Regions from separate parts of the Streptomyces sp. NPDC051921 genome, predicted to be linked through region 2. Evidence: riboswitches for the same ligand, from Rfam matches in the RefSeq annotation. Region 2 holds a riboswitch; each other region holds the start of a gene.
What was found. A riboswitch is a leader RNA that binds a small molecule or an ion and turns the genes downstream of it on or off. The one in region 2 is predicted to bind cobalamin.
Positions count from the first base shown of each region.

Region 1: it holds a riboswitch for cobalamin, as region 2 does, so the genes downstream of both, metE (5-methyltetrahydropteroyltriglutamate--homocysteine S-methyltransferase) here and AB0M16_RS11590 (cobalamin biosynthesis protein) in region 2, are expected to answer to the same signal.
Region 3: it holds a riboswitch for cobalamin, as region 2 does, so the genes downstream of both, AB0M16_RS06905 (ABC transporter substrate-binding protein) here and AB0M16_RS11590 (cobalamin biosynthesis protein) in region 2, are expected to answer to the same signal.

Region 1 covers NZ_JBFAXU010000019.1:45,644-50,801, forward strand. The annotation lists gene metE (5-methyltetrahydropteroyltriglutamate--homocysteine S-methyltransferase) at 1-2,191, opposite strand, end outside; cobalamin riboswitch at 2,387-2,538, opposite strand; gene AB0M16_RS24285 (DUF4239 domain-containing protein) at 2,834-3,634, shown strand; gene AB0M16_RS24290 (hypothetical protein) at 3,783-5,057, shown strand; gene AB0M16_RS24295 (hypothetical protein) at 5,094-5,158, shown strand, end outside.
Region 2 covers NZ_JBFAXU010000007.1:54,864-60,021, reverse strand. The annotation lists gene AB0M16_RS11590 (cobalamin biosynthesis protein) at 1-980, opposite strand, end outside; cobalamin riboswitch at 1,014-1,148, opposite strand; gene AB0M16_RS11585 (hypothetical protein) at 1,271-1,492, opposite strand; gene AB0M16_RS11580 (inorganic phosphate transporter) at 1,509-2,774, opposite strand; gene AB0M16_RS11575 (alpha/beta fold hydrolase) at 3,112-4,239, shown strand; gene AB0M16_RS11570 (hypothetical protein) at 4,588-5,158, shown strand, end outside.
Region 3 covers NZ_JBFAXU010000004.1:51,290-56,447, forward strand. The annotation lists gene AB0M16_RS06895 (amino acid permease) at 1-757, shown strand, start outside; gene AB0M16_RS06900 (M67 family metallopeptidase) at 834-1,259, shown strand; cobalamin riboswitch at 1,261-1,402, shown strand; gene AB0M16_RS06905 (ABC transporter substrate-binding protein) at 1,445-2,413, shown strand; gene AB0M16_RS06910 (iron ABC transporter permease) at 2,410-3,429, shown strand; gene AB0M16_RS06915 (ABC transporter ATP-binding protein) at 3,426-4,223, shown strand; gene AB0M16_RS06920 (putative leader peptide) at 4,268-4,384, shown strand; gene AB0M16_RS06925 (MoaD/ThiS family protein) at 4,478-4,756, shown strand; gene AB0M16_RS06930 (cysteine synthase) at 4,771-5,158, shown strand, end outside.

The sequences.
Region 1 (5,158 bases), on a different contig from region 2:
GGATGGCCCGCAGACCGGCGCGCAGCAGGGCCGTCGCCTCCTCGGCGCTCGGGACCCGCGGGGAGTGGATGTCCCAGACGCCGGGCCCGGCCTCGCGGGGATAGCCGTGGGCGGCGAGTTCCCGGGCGACCTGCATGTGGGAGCGGGCCGCTTCCAGGCTGATGACGTCGGCGTCGAGGTCGTCGATGGCCTGGACGACGTCGCCGAACTCGGCGTAGCACATGTGGGTGTGGATCTGCGTGTCCGGCCGCACCCCGCCGGTGGTGAGGCGGAAGGCCTCCGTCGCCCAGGCGAGATAGTCCGGCCGGTCGGCGGCGCGCAGCGGCAGCGTCTCGCGCAGGGCGGGCTCGTCGACCTGGATGACCGCCGTGCCCGCGTCCTCCAGGTCGCCCACCTCGTCGCGCAGGGCGAGGGCGACCTGCCGGGCGGTCTCGGCGAGCGGCTGGTCGTCACGGACGAAGGACCAGGCGAGCATGGTGACCGGGCCGGTGAGCATGCCCTTGACCGGCCGGTCCGTGAGGGACTGGGCGTACGCCGTCCAGCGGACGGTCATCGGCGCGGGGCGGGAGATGTCGCCGGCCAGGATCGGCGGGCGGACGTAGCGGGTGCCGTACGACTGGACCCAGCCGTGCCGGGTGGCCAGGTAGCCGTCGAGCCGCTCGGCGAAGTACTGCACCATGTCGTCGCGTTCCGGCTCCCCGTGCACGAGGACGTCGAGGCCGGTCTTCTCCTGGTAGGCGATCACCTCCTGGATCTCGGCCCGGATGCGTTCCGCGTAGCCGTCGGCGTCGATCCGGCCGGCCCGGAGGTCCGCGCGGGCGCCGCGCAGTTCGGCGGTCTGCGGGAAGGAGCCGATCGTGGTGGTCGGCAGCAGCGGCAGGCGCAGTCGGTCGCGCTGGGCCGCGGCCCGTTCGGGGTACGCCTGCGAGCGGCGCGCGTCGGCGGCGGTGACGGCCGCGGCGCGGGCGCGCACGGCCGGGTTCCGGGTGACGGGGGAGTGCGCGCGGGAGGCGAGCGCCGCGCGGTTCGCCGACAGCTCGCCGGCGACGGCGCCGGCGCCGGCCGACAGGCCCTTCGCCAGGGTCACGACCTCCGCGGTCTTCTGCCGGGCGAAGGAGAGCCAGCGCAGGATCTGCGGGTCGACGTCCTTCTCGGCGGACGCGTCGAGCGGCACGTGCAGCAGGGAGCAGGAGGCGGAGACGTCCACGCGGTCGGCGAGGCCGAGCAGCGTGCCGAGGACGGCGAGGGACTTCTCCAGGTCGCCGACCCAGACGTTGCGGCCGTCGACGACGCCCGCGACCAGGCGCTTCCCGGGCAGTCCGCCCACGGCGGCGAGCGCGCCGAGGTGGGTGGCGGCCGGTCCGGTGAAGTCCAGCGCCAGCCCCTCGACGGGCGCCTTGGCGAGCACGGGCAGGGCCTCCCCGAGCCGGTCGAAGTAGGAGGCGACGAGGATCTTCGGCCGGTCGGCGAGCGCACCGAGGTCACGGTAGGCGCGCGCGGCGGCGTTCAGCTCGGCCGGCGTCCGGTCCTGCACGAGGGCGGGCTCGTCCAGCTGCACCCACTGCGCGCCGGCCGCCCGCAGATCGGCGAGGACCTGCGCGTACACCGGAAGGAGCCGGTCGAGCAGCGTGAGCGGGTCGAAGCCGGCGGCCACGCCGGGCGCCGGCTTGGCCAGCAGCAGGTAGGTGACGGGCCCGACCAGGACGGGCCGGGCCGTCAGGCCGAGCGCGAGTGCCTCGCGCAGTTCGGCGACCTGCTTGGCGGAGTCGGCCGAGAACACCGTGTCCGGCCCCAACTCCGGGACGAGATAGTGGTAGTTGGTGTCGAACCACTTCGTCATCTCCAGCGGGGCCACGTCCTGCGTGCCGCGCGCCATGGCGAAGTACCCGGCGAGCGGATCCGCGGCGACGGCCTCCCGGTGCCGCTCGGGCACCGCGCCCACCATCACGGTGGTGTCGAGGACGTGGTCGTACAACGAGAAGTCTCCGGTGGGGACTTCGCCGACACCGGCCTCGGACAGCTGCCGCCAGTTCGCGGCGCGCAGCTCGGCGGCGACGGACCGGAGGGCCGCGGCGTCGACCCGCCCCTTCCAGTACCCCTCGACGGCCTTCTTCAGTTCCCGCCCGGGTCCCTGGCGGGGATAGCCGTACACGGTGGCCTGAGCGGCCGCGGTCGTGGACTTCGTGCTCACGGAGATCTCCTTCGCGATCTGCATCCCTGAGATCCCGGCGGGACGGGGGCGCGAAGGGGTGACGGACGGGACGGGGACGAGCACGCGCCGCGCGGCGCCGGCGCCCGCGCCGTCGTACGTCTCGTTCCACTCCGACCCGCCCACGAGGTCGCCGGGAGATCCGCGCGCGGAATCGTCCGCGTGCGGGCAACGGGCAGGTCTTCGGACTCGCGGGCACGCCCTCCTGACGGAGGACACCTACTGGCCGTCGCTTCCCAGGCCGTGTGCATCGGCCCAGTGCTGTGTGACGGCGGTCGTTCCCGCTCACCGCTGCGGGGCAGTCCCGGATTCCCACCGGGTTCCCTCTTGCGACGCGCCCGCCTGGATGGCGGGGCGAACCAGCTGCACCGCCACCCTACACGCGGCCCGCCGGGGCCGGGCGGCCTCGGGCCGAACGCGACGGTCCACGTCGGAAGCGGGACCGGCGGGGCGAACCGGCGGCCCGGTCGGCCCACTTGCCGTCCCGTACGGGTGAGCCACTGCTCCCGTGTCCGAAGGAGGAGGCAACCACGTGTTCCCGGGCAGACACGCGCGGGTGATCAAGCCTTTCCCGGCACGTCCGGGCACGCGCCCGGCGGTGATCGATCCCTAGTATTCCGGCACATGTCGCTCTGGCTGCTCAACCACTTCAGCACCTTCACCCTGGCCCTCCTCACCGTCGGCGGGACCGTCGCGCTGGCGGTCGCCGGGAGCGTGCTCGCCCGCCGCAAGTACCCTTCGCTCGCCGAGGGGGAGCACAACGACATGGTCGGGGTGACGTTGGGCATGTTCGGCGCGATCTACGGGATCATCCTCGCCTTCGTGATCGTCACCCTCTGGACGCAGCTGGACAGCACACAGACCATCGTCGCGACCGAGGCCACCGACGTCGCCCTCATCGCGCGCGACGCCGCAGCCTTCCCGCCCCCGGTGCGCGGCCAGGTCGACGCCGCGCTCAGCGGATACGTCCACGCGGTCGTGGAGGACCAGTGGCCCCGGATGCGTGCGGGAGAACCGAGCTACGGGACCACCGCCGTCAAGCTCCAGGCCGTGTTCGACGCGCTCCAGGCGTACGAGCCGAAGACCGCGCGCGAGGAGGTCTTCTACGAGGAGGCCGTCGCCCGACTCAACGACGTCGCCGGCCAGCGCCGGGCCCGCCTCACCATGGCCGAGCAGGAACTCCCCCCGCTGCTGCAGGTCCTGGCCTTCGGCGGCGCGGTCGTCCTGATCCCGCTCACCTTCCTCTACGGCATGCGCAGGATGCGGATCCAGCTCCTCTTCGTCTCCTGCGTCGCCGCGCTCATCGGCTTCAGCCTGCTGCTCGTCTTCGTCCTCGACCGCCCCTTCGCCGGCGACCTCAGCGTGAGCCCGGCACCGTACCGGGAGGGGGCCCTCGCCCGGTACTGGACCGAAGAGGCCGGCTAGCGCCCGTCGTCCCGGTCCGGGCAGAACCGGCGAACTGCCCGGGCTCGCCGCCGGCCGGCGGCGCGGTTCCTCCGGACGGAGGGGGAGGAGTGGCAGACTGACGCGGTTCGATCATGACGGAAACACATGCGTCAGAGGAGCCGTGCCGTTGAGCGTCACCATCGCAGGACAGATAGACATCGCGGGCCCGGTGGGCAAACTGCTCCACCGGCGTCCGCTGCAGAACAGCACGGTCATGCAGGGCTTCGGCATCGATCCGGCGTCCGGCGACATCTTCGTGCTGCAGATCATGCAGGGCGACGTCAAGCTGCCCGACGAGCCGGCCGCCGTCGACTACCCGACCCGCAAGACCAAGGGCGACCTGTGCCTGACCCGGCTCAACCCGTCCGGCGCGATCACCGGCCACATGTACCTGCGCGGGTTCGGACACGGCGTCAGCCTGGGCGTGGAGAACCGTGACGGGACGGTCTGGCTCTGGACCGAGACCGCGTCCTCGCCGAACAGCAAGAACGAGGGCTACGGCACGGCCGTGACCAGCTTCCCGTTCCAGACCGGGACGACCGTCGACTACGGCTCCTCGGCCCACACGCCGCCGTACCGGCCCGACCCGGCGTGCCGCGGCATCACCCCGACGATCGACCGCAGCGCCGACGAGCTCGTGGTCCGCTTCAACCTCAACGGCGTGATGACCTTCGAGCGGTACGACCTGGCCCAGGCGGCGGCCGGGGTCTGGCAGGCCAAGCAGCGGCTCACCCCGGCCGTCCCCGCGGACGGCGTCGACTTCCAGGGATACGCGTCCCACGGCGGCGTGCTGTACACCCTGAAGGGCCAGAGCCTCGACGCCGCCCCGCTGCCCGGCAACACGCACATCGCCGCCATCGACTGGGCCACCGGCGCCCTGCTCGACCACCAGCACATCACGGCCGGCCCCGGCCTGACGTGGCGCGAGGCGGAGGGGATGGCCGTCTCCGTCCGCGACGGTGTCCCGCACCTGCACTTCGGGTTCGCCTGCGAGGACCCCGGCCCGCGCACCTGCACGATCCTGTCCCTCTCGGCGGCCCCCGAGACCGACGGCGTGAAGGTCCTCACGGACTGGCAGCCGATCACCCTGGCAGCCGGGGTGACCGCTGATCAGAACGCCCCGCAGGGACGCCTGATCAGCCTCGCCGGCACCACGACCCTCCAGCTCTCCGGCGGGGTCAAGGGCCCCTTCACTGCCGACACCGTCCTCGGCACCCTGCCCGACTCGCTCACCCCGAGCGTCGTCGCCCGCGCCACCGTGCCGCGCGACAACGCCCTCGGCGGCCCCGCCGTCGCCCGCGTCGAGGTCGGCACCGACCGCGCGGTGCGGCTCTACGGCGGACGCACGACCAACCCCATCGCCTGGGCGCAGCTCGACAACGTCAGCGCCGTCTGGCGCTGACCCCCACACCTTCCCGGCACCAAGGAGCCCACCACCATGTCGCAGAACCGCCGCAGCGTCCTCGGCGCGGCCCTCGCCCTGCCCGCCGCCCTCACCGTCGG
Region 2 (5,158 bases):
CGCTTCCTCAGCGCGCACGCGATGGTCCGGCCGCCCACACAGGCGGCCAGGGTCAGCCAGGTCACCCGGCGGGACAGCCGGACCGCCCGGTCGATGTCGGTCACCTCGACGGCCCGCCCCGTCCCGTTGAGCACGGGCCGGTGCTCGATCCGCCCGCCGTACGACAGGGTCCCGCCGAGCCGTACGCCGAGGGCTCCGGCGAACGAGGCCTCCACCGGTCCCGCGTTGGGGCTGGGGTGCCGCCCGGCGTCCTCGCGCCAGGCCTTCGCCGCCCCGCGCGGGTTCCCGCCGGCGACGGTGGTGAGGACGGCGGTGAGCCGGGCGCCCGGCCAGCCGGCGAGGTCGTCGAGCCGGGCCGAGGCCCAGCCGAAGCGACGGTAGCGGGGGGACCGGTGGCCGACCATGGCGTCCAGGGTGTTCACCGCCCGGAAGCCGAGCAGGCCGGGCACGCCGGCCACCGCGCCCCAGAAGAGGGCGCCCACGACGGCGTCGGAGGTGTTCTCGGCGACGGACTCAACGACCGCGCGGGCCATCGCGGGCCCGTCGAGGGCCTGCGGGTCGCGGCCGACGAGGTGCGGCATCCGTTCCCGGGCCACCTCCAGGTCGCCGGCGGCGAGCGCCCCGCCGATCGCACGGGCCTCGCGCCCCAGGGTCGTACCGCCGACGACGGCCCACACGGAGGCGGCGGTCAGGGCGACGGATGCGGCGCGGCTGCCCCGCAGGGTCCGGGCGGCGAGGGCGCCGAGCGCGACGGTTCCGCCCGCGCAGACGGCGGTGTGCAGGGCGCCCCGGCCGCGGTCGTCGCGCCACAGGACCCGTTCGACCGCACCGGCCGCGCGGCCGAACGCGGCGACGGGATGGCCGCGGCGCGGATCGCCCACGAGCAGGTCGACGGCGAGGCCGGCGGCGGCTCCGTACGCGAACACGCGGGAGGGACGGGGGGTGCGGGCACGGGAAGGTCGGGGGCCGCGGCCGGGCATGGCACTGTGTCCTCACTCAGGGTCCGCGCCCTGGCTCGACGTGACCGGCGGCGAGAGTTCCTGACTCCCGGCCCGTCGGGGCCGGTCACAGTGGCGGGACCGTGCCGGATTCGCACCGGACTTCCTCTGCTTGCCGCCGTAATGGCTTCGGCAGTCCACCACGCTCCGCGAACACCCGTCAACTCACCCTTGACCTGCGTCGCGTCACTGTGCGAAGCACCACAAACACGGCGGCCGGGCGGCCCCGCACCCGTGGTGGGGGGCCGCCCGGCCGGATGGTCCGTCGAGCGTCAGGCGACGATCAGATAGATGCCGTACGCGACGGCCGCCGCGCACAGGGCGAAGCAGAGGTAGGCGCCGGTGCGGGCCAGGGTGGCGGAGCCGCCGTTCGCCGCGGCCTCCTCCTGCTTGCCGAGGCCGACGACACCGAGGGTGAAGAGGGCCACGAGGGCGACGGTGGCCACGAGGCTGACTCCGAAGACGGAGCCGAGAGCTGCCCAGTCGATCTTCATGCTTGGTTCCAGTTCCTTAGACCGCGGCGGCGGGGGCCGGGGGAGCGGCCGGGTCGGTCGGGCCCGGGGCGGGGATGGTGGCCTTCAGGTCCTCGTCCGCGACGGCGGCGACGGAGCCGGCCGGCGGCGGGGTGACGGCCGCGATGGCGGTGGTGACGACACCCGCGGGCTCGGTCCCGGTCTCGACGTCGTTGACGTTGTTGTGGTCGACGACGTGACGACGGGAGAGGAGCCAGATGCCGAGGCAGGAGGCGACCAGGAAGGCCGCGACCGTGTAGACGCCCCAGTCGCCCTGACGGGCGACGTACTCGGCTCCCGCTCCGACCAGGCCGGCGGCCGGCAGGGTCAGGCCCCAGGCGACGAACATGCGGGTGGCGGTCGACCAGCGGACCACACCGCCCTTGCGGCCCAGGCCCGCGCCCATGACGGCGCCGGAGACGGAGTGCGTGGTCGAGAGGGAGAAGCCGAGGTGGGAGGAGGCCAGGATGACCGTGGCCGCGCTGGTCTGGGCGGCGAAGCCCTGCTGCGGCTGGAGGTCCGTGAGGCCCTTGCCCATGGTGCGGATGATGCGCCAGCCGCCGAGGTAGGTGCCGAGCGCGATCGCCGTGCCGGCGGAGACGATGACCCAGACGGGCGGGTTGGAGCCGGGGGCGAGGGTGCCGCCGGCGACCAGGGCCAGGGTGATGATGCCCATGGTCTTCTGCGCGTCGTTGGTGCCGTGGGCGAGGGAGACGAGACCGGCGGAGGCGATCTGGCCGGCCCGGTAGCCCTTCGCCGTCGCCTTCTCGGGCGCGTTCTTGCCGAGGCGGTACGTCAGGCGGGAGGCGAGCATCGCGGCCACGCCGGCGACCACCGGGGCGGCGATCGCGGGGATGAGCACCTTCGTCACGACGACCTCGCCGTTGACGCCGCTGATGCCGATCGAGGCCACGGTCGCGCCGATGAGGCCACCCATCAGGGCGTGGGAGGAGCTGGACGGCAGTCCGACCAGCCAGGTCACCAGGTTCCAGAGGATCGCGCCGACGAGCGCGGCGAGGATGACTTCGGGCTGGATCCCCTCCTCGTTGACCAGTCCCTTGGAGATCGTGTTGGCGACCTCCACCGACAGGAACGCGCCGACGAGGTTCAGCACGGCGGACATGGCCACCGCCGTCTTGGGCTTGAGGGCACCGGTCGAGATGGTCGTCGCCATCGCGTTGGCGGTGTCGTGGAAACCGTTCGTGAAATCGAACACGAGAGCTGTCACGACCACAATCGCGAGCAGCAGCGTGATGTGTTCCATTTACCCAGGCAATCGTTTGACGTCAGTGGCAGGTTGAACGTAGGCAACCTGGGTGAACGGAAGGTGAACTGGGTCGGGCGACGTGGTGTCCCGAATCGAGGTCCGGAGATTCCGCTTCCGGGTCGGACGGACGGGCTGTCCACGATGCGGTCACCGTGCGACCCCGGGTAAACCGTGCCGTTCCGGGCCGGACGCAACGCGCGTAGCTTCCTCCACTCTCGTCCCGTATCGCCCCGTGGACCGCTTCAGTCGCACGGAGGACCCCGAGAACGAGACCCACGTCACTCGAAGGAGCCGCCCGGTGGCAGGTCGCGGGCAGGCTGCCGACACTGGGAGCGTGCGCCCGGCTACAGCGACGGCAGCGGCCGTCACCACAGTGATCGGTCTCGGCGCGGCCGCGGTGGCGGCCGGCCGGTACGCCAGCGACGTCGCCCTCAAGGTGCCCTCCGGGCGCCCCTTCCCCGGCGATCCCAAGCTCACCGTGCACGCCACGGGACCGGGCCGGATCACCCTCACCCGCAGCCTCGCCTCGCTGCGCCCCGGCACGTACGGGATCGAGGCCGACGCCCTGCACGCGGTCGTCGGCCCGGTCCTCGACCGGGTCCCGCACACCGCCGACACCGTCGTGCGCCGCCTCGAACGCGTCGAGCTCGGCACCCTCGGCCCCGGCGTCCGGGTCCGCTTCACCCCGCAGCTGCACATCGGCACCCCCGAGACCGCCCTCGGCCTCTCCTACGAGGACGTCGAGATCCCCGGCGAACTCGGCAACCTGCCCGCCTGGCTGATCCCCGGCGCCCGCTCCACCTGGGTGATCGCCCTGCACGGCCTCGGCACCACCCGTGAGCAGCCGCTCAACCTGGTCCCCTTCCTCCAGCGCCGGCAGATCCCGGTCCTCCTCCCCGCCTACCGGGGCGACGCCGGAGCGCCCGCCGCCCCCGACGGGCTCGGCCACCTCGGCGACACCGAGTGGCGCGACGTCGACGCCGCCATCCGCTACGCCGTCCGGCGCGGCGCCACCCAGGTCGTCCTGCACGGCTGGGGCACCGGCGCCGCCATGGCCCTGCACGCCGCCGCGAGCTCCGGGGTGCGCGACCGGATCCGCGGCCTCGTCCTCGACTCCCCGGTCCTCGACTGGGAGGCCACCCTGCGCAACCTGGCCGCCGCCCACCGGGTGCCGGGCCCGCTGCTGCCGCTCGCGGTCCGCGCCGCCCAGGGCAGGACCGGGCTCCATCCCGACCGCCTCCAGGAGGCCGCCGCCCCCGGCGCGCTGCGCGTCCCCACCCTGCTTTTCCACGGTCCCGACGACACCATCGCCCCCTGGGGCCCCTCGCGGCGCCTCGCCGAGCTCCGCCCGGACCTCGTCACCCTCACCACGGTCAGCGGCGCCCCTCACGCGGCCCTGTGGAACGCGGACCCCCTCCGCTACGAAGAGGCCCTCCGCCGCTTCCTGACCCCGCTCGTCTAGGGCCCGGGAAGGACCCCGCAACGTACCCGGAAAAGACCCGCAAGGGGCCGGAAGGCGCTGCGGCGGGCGCTGCGGACGGGGCGGCGGACGCGGGGTCGCGAACGGGCCCATGAACGGGCCCGTGATGGGCCGCGGAGGCGCCCGGGAGGGCTCCGTTCCACCCGTCCCCGGGCCGGCGCCGGGGGCGAATACCCCTCGGCGCGGCGGCGTTACGGATTCCGATTGGGCTTTCGGGCCGTCAGCGGGAAGACTGCCCCCGTGACGTCTCGAAAGCCCGATGAACCATTGGCGCGCAACTCCAGACTCCGACTCGTCCGTCCGCGGGCCCTCGCCACCGCGCGAAAGGCCGTGACGAACCGGCGCACCCGCCCGGCGCCCCGGCCGCCCGAGGGGACGCCGCCCCGCGCGGAACTGGCCCTCCAGGCCAGGGCCGTGCTCGCCGACGCGGTCCGGATCGCCCGCTGGGCGGCCGTCGACCGGCAGGCCGAGACGGCACCCCCGGACGGCGAACGGGCCGCCGCCGCACTGGATCTGACGCCCGGGCAGGTCAGGGCCGGCTGGGACCGGGCCCGGCTCGCCGGACTCGTCGAGCTGCACGGCGACACCGCCCGCCCCGGTTGGCGGCTGCAGGCCTGGGACCGGGACGACTCCGCCGTGCTGCGCGGCTGGGTCGCCCTCTTCGACGCCTGGTCGCTGGTCCACCCGGCACCGGAGGACGTCGCGCCCGGCGCCGTCGCCGAGGTCGTCGAGGCGGTCCCCCAGGTCCTCTCCCTGCTCCAGCTCTCGGCCGGGCCCGTCGCGGTGCCGAGCCTGCTCGACCTGCTCCGGCAGCGCGTCGACGAGCTGCGCGAGGAGCGCTGCGAGGTCCCGGTCCCCGACGCCGCCGTCGAGCCGGTCCCCGCCGCCGAGGGCCTGCCCC
Region 3 (5,158 bases), on a different contig from region 2:
GTTCGCCTTCCTCGCCGTCGAGCTGGTCGGCGTGACCGCGGGCGAGTCGAAGGACCCGAAGACGGTCCTGCCGAAGGCCATCAACACCGTGCCGTGGCGCATCGCCGTCTTCTACGTCGGCGCGCTGATCATGATCCTGTCGGTCGTCCCGTGGACCGCGTTCAAGCCGGGTGTCAGCCCGTTCGTCGCGGCCTTCGAGCGCATGGGCCTCGGCGTCGGCGCCGCCATCGTCAACTTCGTCGTCCTGACGGCGGCCCTGTCCTCCTGCAACTCGGGCATGTACTCGACCGGCCGCATGCTGCGCGACCTCGCGCTCAACGGCCAGGGCCCGAAGGTCTTCACGAAGCTCACGAAGTCCGGCACCCCGCTGGTCGGCACCACCGTCTCGGCCGCGCTGATGACGGTCGGCGTCTGGATCAACTACCAGTGGCCCGGCGAGGCGTTCAACTACGTCGTCTCCTTCGCCACCATCTCCGGCATGTGGGCCTGGATCGTCATCCTGATCTGCCAGATCCGCTACCGGCTCAAGGCCGACCGGGGCGAGCTGCCGCAGTCCTCGTTCAAGGCGCCGGGCGGCATCTGGTTCAGCGTCTTCTCGCTCGCCTTCATCGGCATGGTCGTCGTGACCATGGGCATGGACGCGGACAACCGGGTCGCCCTGTACGGCGCGCCGGTCTGGGGCCTGCTCCTGGCCGTCGCCTACCTGGTGCTCAAGGCCCGCAACCCCGAGGGCGCCGCCTTCGCCAAGCGCTCCTGACCGGCACCGTCTCGGCATCCGGGCCGTCTCGTACCACTCCTCGGTACGGGGCGGCCCGTCTGCTTATCCTGTCGGCATGCTGACCATCACCCGAGCCCTGTTCGACCAGATCGTGGAACACTCCCGTGCGGACCACCCCGACGAGGCCTGCGGCGTGGTCGCGGGTCCGGTCGGCAGCGGCCGCCCCGAGCGCTTCATCCCCATGCTGAACGCCGCGCGCTCGCCCACCTTCTACGAGTTCGACTCCGGCGACCTGCTGAAGCTCTACCGCGACATGGACGACCGGGACGAGGAGCCGGTGATCGTCTACCACTCGCACACGGCGACCGAGGCCTACCCGTCCCGTACGGACATCTCCTACGCCAACGAGCCGAACGCCCACTACGTCCTCGTCTCCACCGCCGACACCGACGGCGCGGGCCCCTTCCAGTTCCGCTCGTACACGATCGTCGAGGGCGTCGTGACGGAGGAAGAGGTCAAGGTCGTCGAGGCGTACGAGTGACCGCTCCGATGATCATGCGAGACTGAGCGCGACCAACGGGCGGCAGGAGCCAGGAAGCCGGTGCGAATCCGGCACGGTCCCGCCACTGTGACCATCCCTCCCGGGATGGAAGCCAGGAACTGACCTGCCGCCTTCCCACCACCGATCGGGGACGCGGAGATCCCCGTCAGGAGGCCCGTTCCGTCATGTCCTGGCGCCGTACGTCACTGCTGCCCGCCGCCGCGCTCATGTCCCTCCTCGCCGCCTGCTCGGCCCCCGCCGCCAAGCCCTCGGCACGGCCCGCGCCCGGCTTCCCGTACACCGTCGCCAACTGCGGCGTGAGCACCACCTACCAGGCCCCGCCCCAGCGCGCGGTGACCATGAACCAGCACGTCACCGAGGTCATGCTCGCCCTCGGCCTGGAGAAGTCCCTGGTCGGCACCGCCTACCTGGACGACGCCGTCCTCCCCTCCTACAAGAAGGCCTACGACGCCGTCCCCGTGCTCGCGAAGGAGTACCCCTCCAAGGAGGCCCTGCTCGCCGCGAACCCCGACTTCGTCTACGGGGGGTACGCCTCCGCCTTCGACGCCACGGCCGGCCGGAGCCGCGCCGACCTGGAGCGCGCCGGGATCGCCACCCGCCTCAACACCGAGTACTGCCCCAGCGGCAGGAGCTCCTTCGCCGACCTCTACCGCGAGGTCGACGAGGTCGGCCGCACCTTCGGTGCCGCCGACCGGGCCGCGACCTGGGCCGCCACCGCGAAGAACACCGTCGCCGCCGCCGAACGGCGCCTCAAGGGCGTCGCCCCCGTCTCCGTCTTCGTCTACGACAGCGGCGACAAGACGGCCTTCACCGCCGGCGGCAAGGGCATCGGCAACGAGATCATCACCCGCGCCGGCGGCCGCAACGTCTTCGCCGACCTCGACAAGGCCTTCGGCGACGCCACCTGGGAACAGGTCGTCGCCCGCAAGCCCGAGGTCGTCGTCATCTACGACTACGGCTCCACCACCGTCGAGCAGAAGAAGCGGCGCCTCCTCGACGACCCCGCCCTGCGCGAGGTCCCCGCGATCAAGAACCGCCGCTTCGCCGTGATGCCGCTCTCCGACACCGTCCTCGGCGTCCGGGCCCCCGCCGCCGTCGACAAGCTCGCCACCCAGCTGCACCCCGCGCGATGAGCCCGGCGAAGCGGTACCCGGCCGTCGTCGCCGGACTGCTCGTGACGCTCGCGGCGGCCGTCGTCGCCTCGCTCGCGCTCGGCTCCGTCCGCGTCCCGCCCGGCCAGGTGCTCGACGCCCTGACCGGGCGGGCCGGGCCCTCCCCGTACCGGACGATCGTGCTCGACGTCCGGCTGCCCCGGGTCCTGCTCGGCGCCGTCGTCGGCGCCGGGCTCGCCGTCGTCGGCGCCGTCCTCCAGGCCCTCGTGCGCAACCGGCTCGCCGACCCCTTCCTGCTCGGGATCTCCTCCGGGGCCTCCGCCGGCGCCGTGTGCGTCCTCGTCCTCGGCGCCGCCGGCGGCGTCACCACCACCGTCGCCCTGCCCGCGGGGGCCTTCGCCGGCGCCCTGCTCTCGCTCGTCCTCGTCTACGCCCTCGCCCGGCGCGGCGGCACCCTCACCGGCGCCCGGCTCGTGCTCGCCGGCGTGGCCGTCTCCTACATCCTGTCCGCGCTCACCACCCTGCTCCTGGTCGTCGCCGGCCGGCCCGAACAGTTCCAGGAGGCGCTGTTCTGGTCCCTCGGCGGCCTCGGCAGCGCCCGCTGGGACGGCCTCGTGCTGCCCGCCGCCGTCCTCGCGCTCGGCACCGGCCTCCTGCTCACCCTCGCCCGGCCGCTCGACCTGCTGCTCGTCGGCGAGGAGGGCGCCACCGTCCTCGGCCTCGACACCGCCCGCTTCCGCGCCCTCGTCTTCGTCCTCGCCTCCCTCGTCACCGCCGTCATGGTCGCGGCCAGCGGCGCCGTCGGCTTCGTCGGCCTGATGGTCCCGCACGCCGCCCGCATGGCCGTCGGCGCACCGCACCGCCGGCTGCTGCCGGTGGCCGCCCTCGGCGGCGCGGTCGCCCTCGTCCTCGCCGACCTCGCCGCCCGCACCGTCGCCGCGCCCCAGGACATCCCCGTCGGCGTCCTCACCGCGCTCACCGGCGGCCCCTTCTTCCTCTGGCTGATGCGCCGCCGCGCCGAAGGGGTGACCGCATGACCGGACTGCGCGTCCAGGGGATGGCGTACGGCGACCGGCTCCACCCCGCCGACCTCGTCGTCCGCCCCGGCGAGACCGTCGGCCTCGTCGGCCCCAACGGCAGCGGCAAGACCACCCTGCTGCGCTGCCTCTACGGCACCCTCGCGCCCACCTCGGGCCGCGCCCTGCTCGACGGCGCCGACCTGCACGCGATGGGCCCCCGGGCGCGGGCCCGCCGGGTGGCGACCGTGCCGCAGGAGAGCGCCGCCGAGTTCGAGCTGACCGTCCGCGAGCTGGTCGCCCTCGGGCGCTCCCCGCACAAGCGCTTCTGGGAGGGCGACAGCTCCGCCGACCTCGCCCGGACGGACGCGGCGCTGGCCCGGGTCGGCATCGCTCGCCTCGCCGAGCGCCCGTACCCCGAGCTCTCCGGCGGCGAACGGCAGCGCGCCCTGGTCGCCCGCGCGCTCGTCCAGGAGCCCGAGCTGCTCGTCCTCGACGAACCCACCAACCACCTGGACATCCGCTACCAGCTGGAAATCCTCTCCCTCGTGCGCCACTTGGGCACCACCAACCTCCTCGCGCTGCACGACCTCACCCTCGCCGCGGCCTACTGCGACCGCCTCCACGTCCTCAAGGGCGGCCGCGTCGTCGCCGAGGGAACACCGGCAGAGGTGCTCACCCCCGCCCTCCTGCGCGACGTCTACGGGGTGGAAGCCGAGGTCATCCCGCATCCGCGGACCGGCAGCCCGCTCGTCGTCTACCTCACCGGCCCGTCGGACCGTCCGACAGCCGAACGCGATCTGTCCGTCATGTGAGATCACATTCCGGAACCCGGACCGGGAATCGATACGATGACCGCATGGTTTCCCACGACGTGAGCGAAGAGACGCCGGGCACACCCCTGCTCGTGGCGCGCCTGCACGTCGACCTGTGCCGCCTCGCCAGCGCGATGTGTACGCCGCGCGCTGCGCTCTGAACCACCGGCCCGAGCGCATTCCCAGCACGACCCCCCTCGCGCGGGGGCCAGAGCCGCGCGCCCCTTCCGCCCCTTCCGACAGGAGCCCACGCCATGGCCATCGAGGTCCGCATCCCGACCATCCTCCGCACCTACACCGACGGCGCCAAGGCCGTGGAGGGCAAGGGCGAGACCCTCGCCGAGCTCTTCGCCGACCTGGAGTCCCGTCACGCCGGGATCGAGGCCCGCATCGTCGACGGCGGCAAGCTGCGCCGCTTCGTCAACGTCTACCTGAACGACGAGGACGTGCGCTTCCTCGAGGGCATCGAGACCAAGCTCTCCGACGGCGACAACGTGACGATCCTGCCGGCCGTCGCCGGCGGCATGGTCTGAGCGGACCGGCCCCCATGCGTTACGACTCCCCGCTCGCGGCGGTCGGCAACACGCCGCTGGTCCGGCTGCCCCGGCTCTCCCCGTCGGACGACGTCCGCATCTGGGCCAAGCTGGAGGACCGCAACCCCACGGGCTCCGTCAAGGACCGCCCCGCGCTCCACATGATCGAGCAGGCCGAGAAGGACGGCCGGCTCACCCCCGGCTGCACCATCCTCGAACCCACCAGCGGCAACACCGGCATCTCGCTCGCCATGGCGGCCCGGCTCAAGGGCTACCGCATCGTGTGCGTCATGCCCGAGAACACCAGCGAAGAGCGCCGCCAGCTGCTCGCCATGTGGGGCGCGGAGATCATCTCCTCGCCGGCCGCGGGCGGGTCGAACACGGCCGTACGCGTCGCCAAGG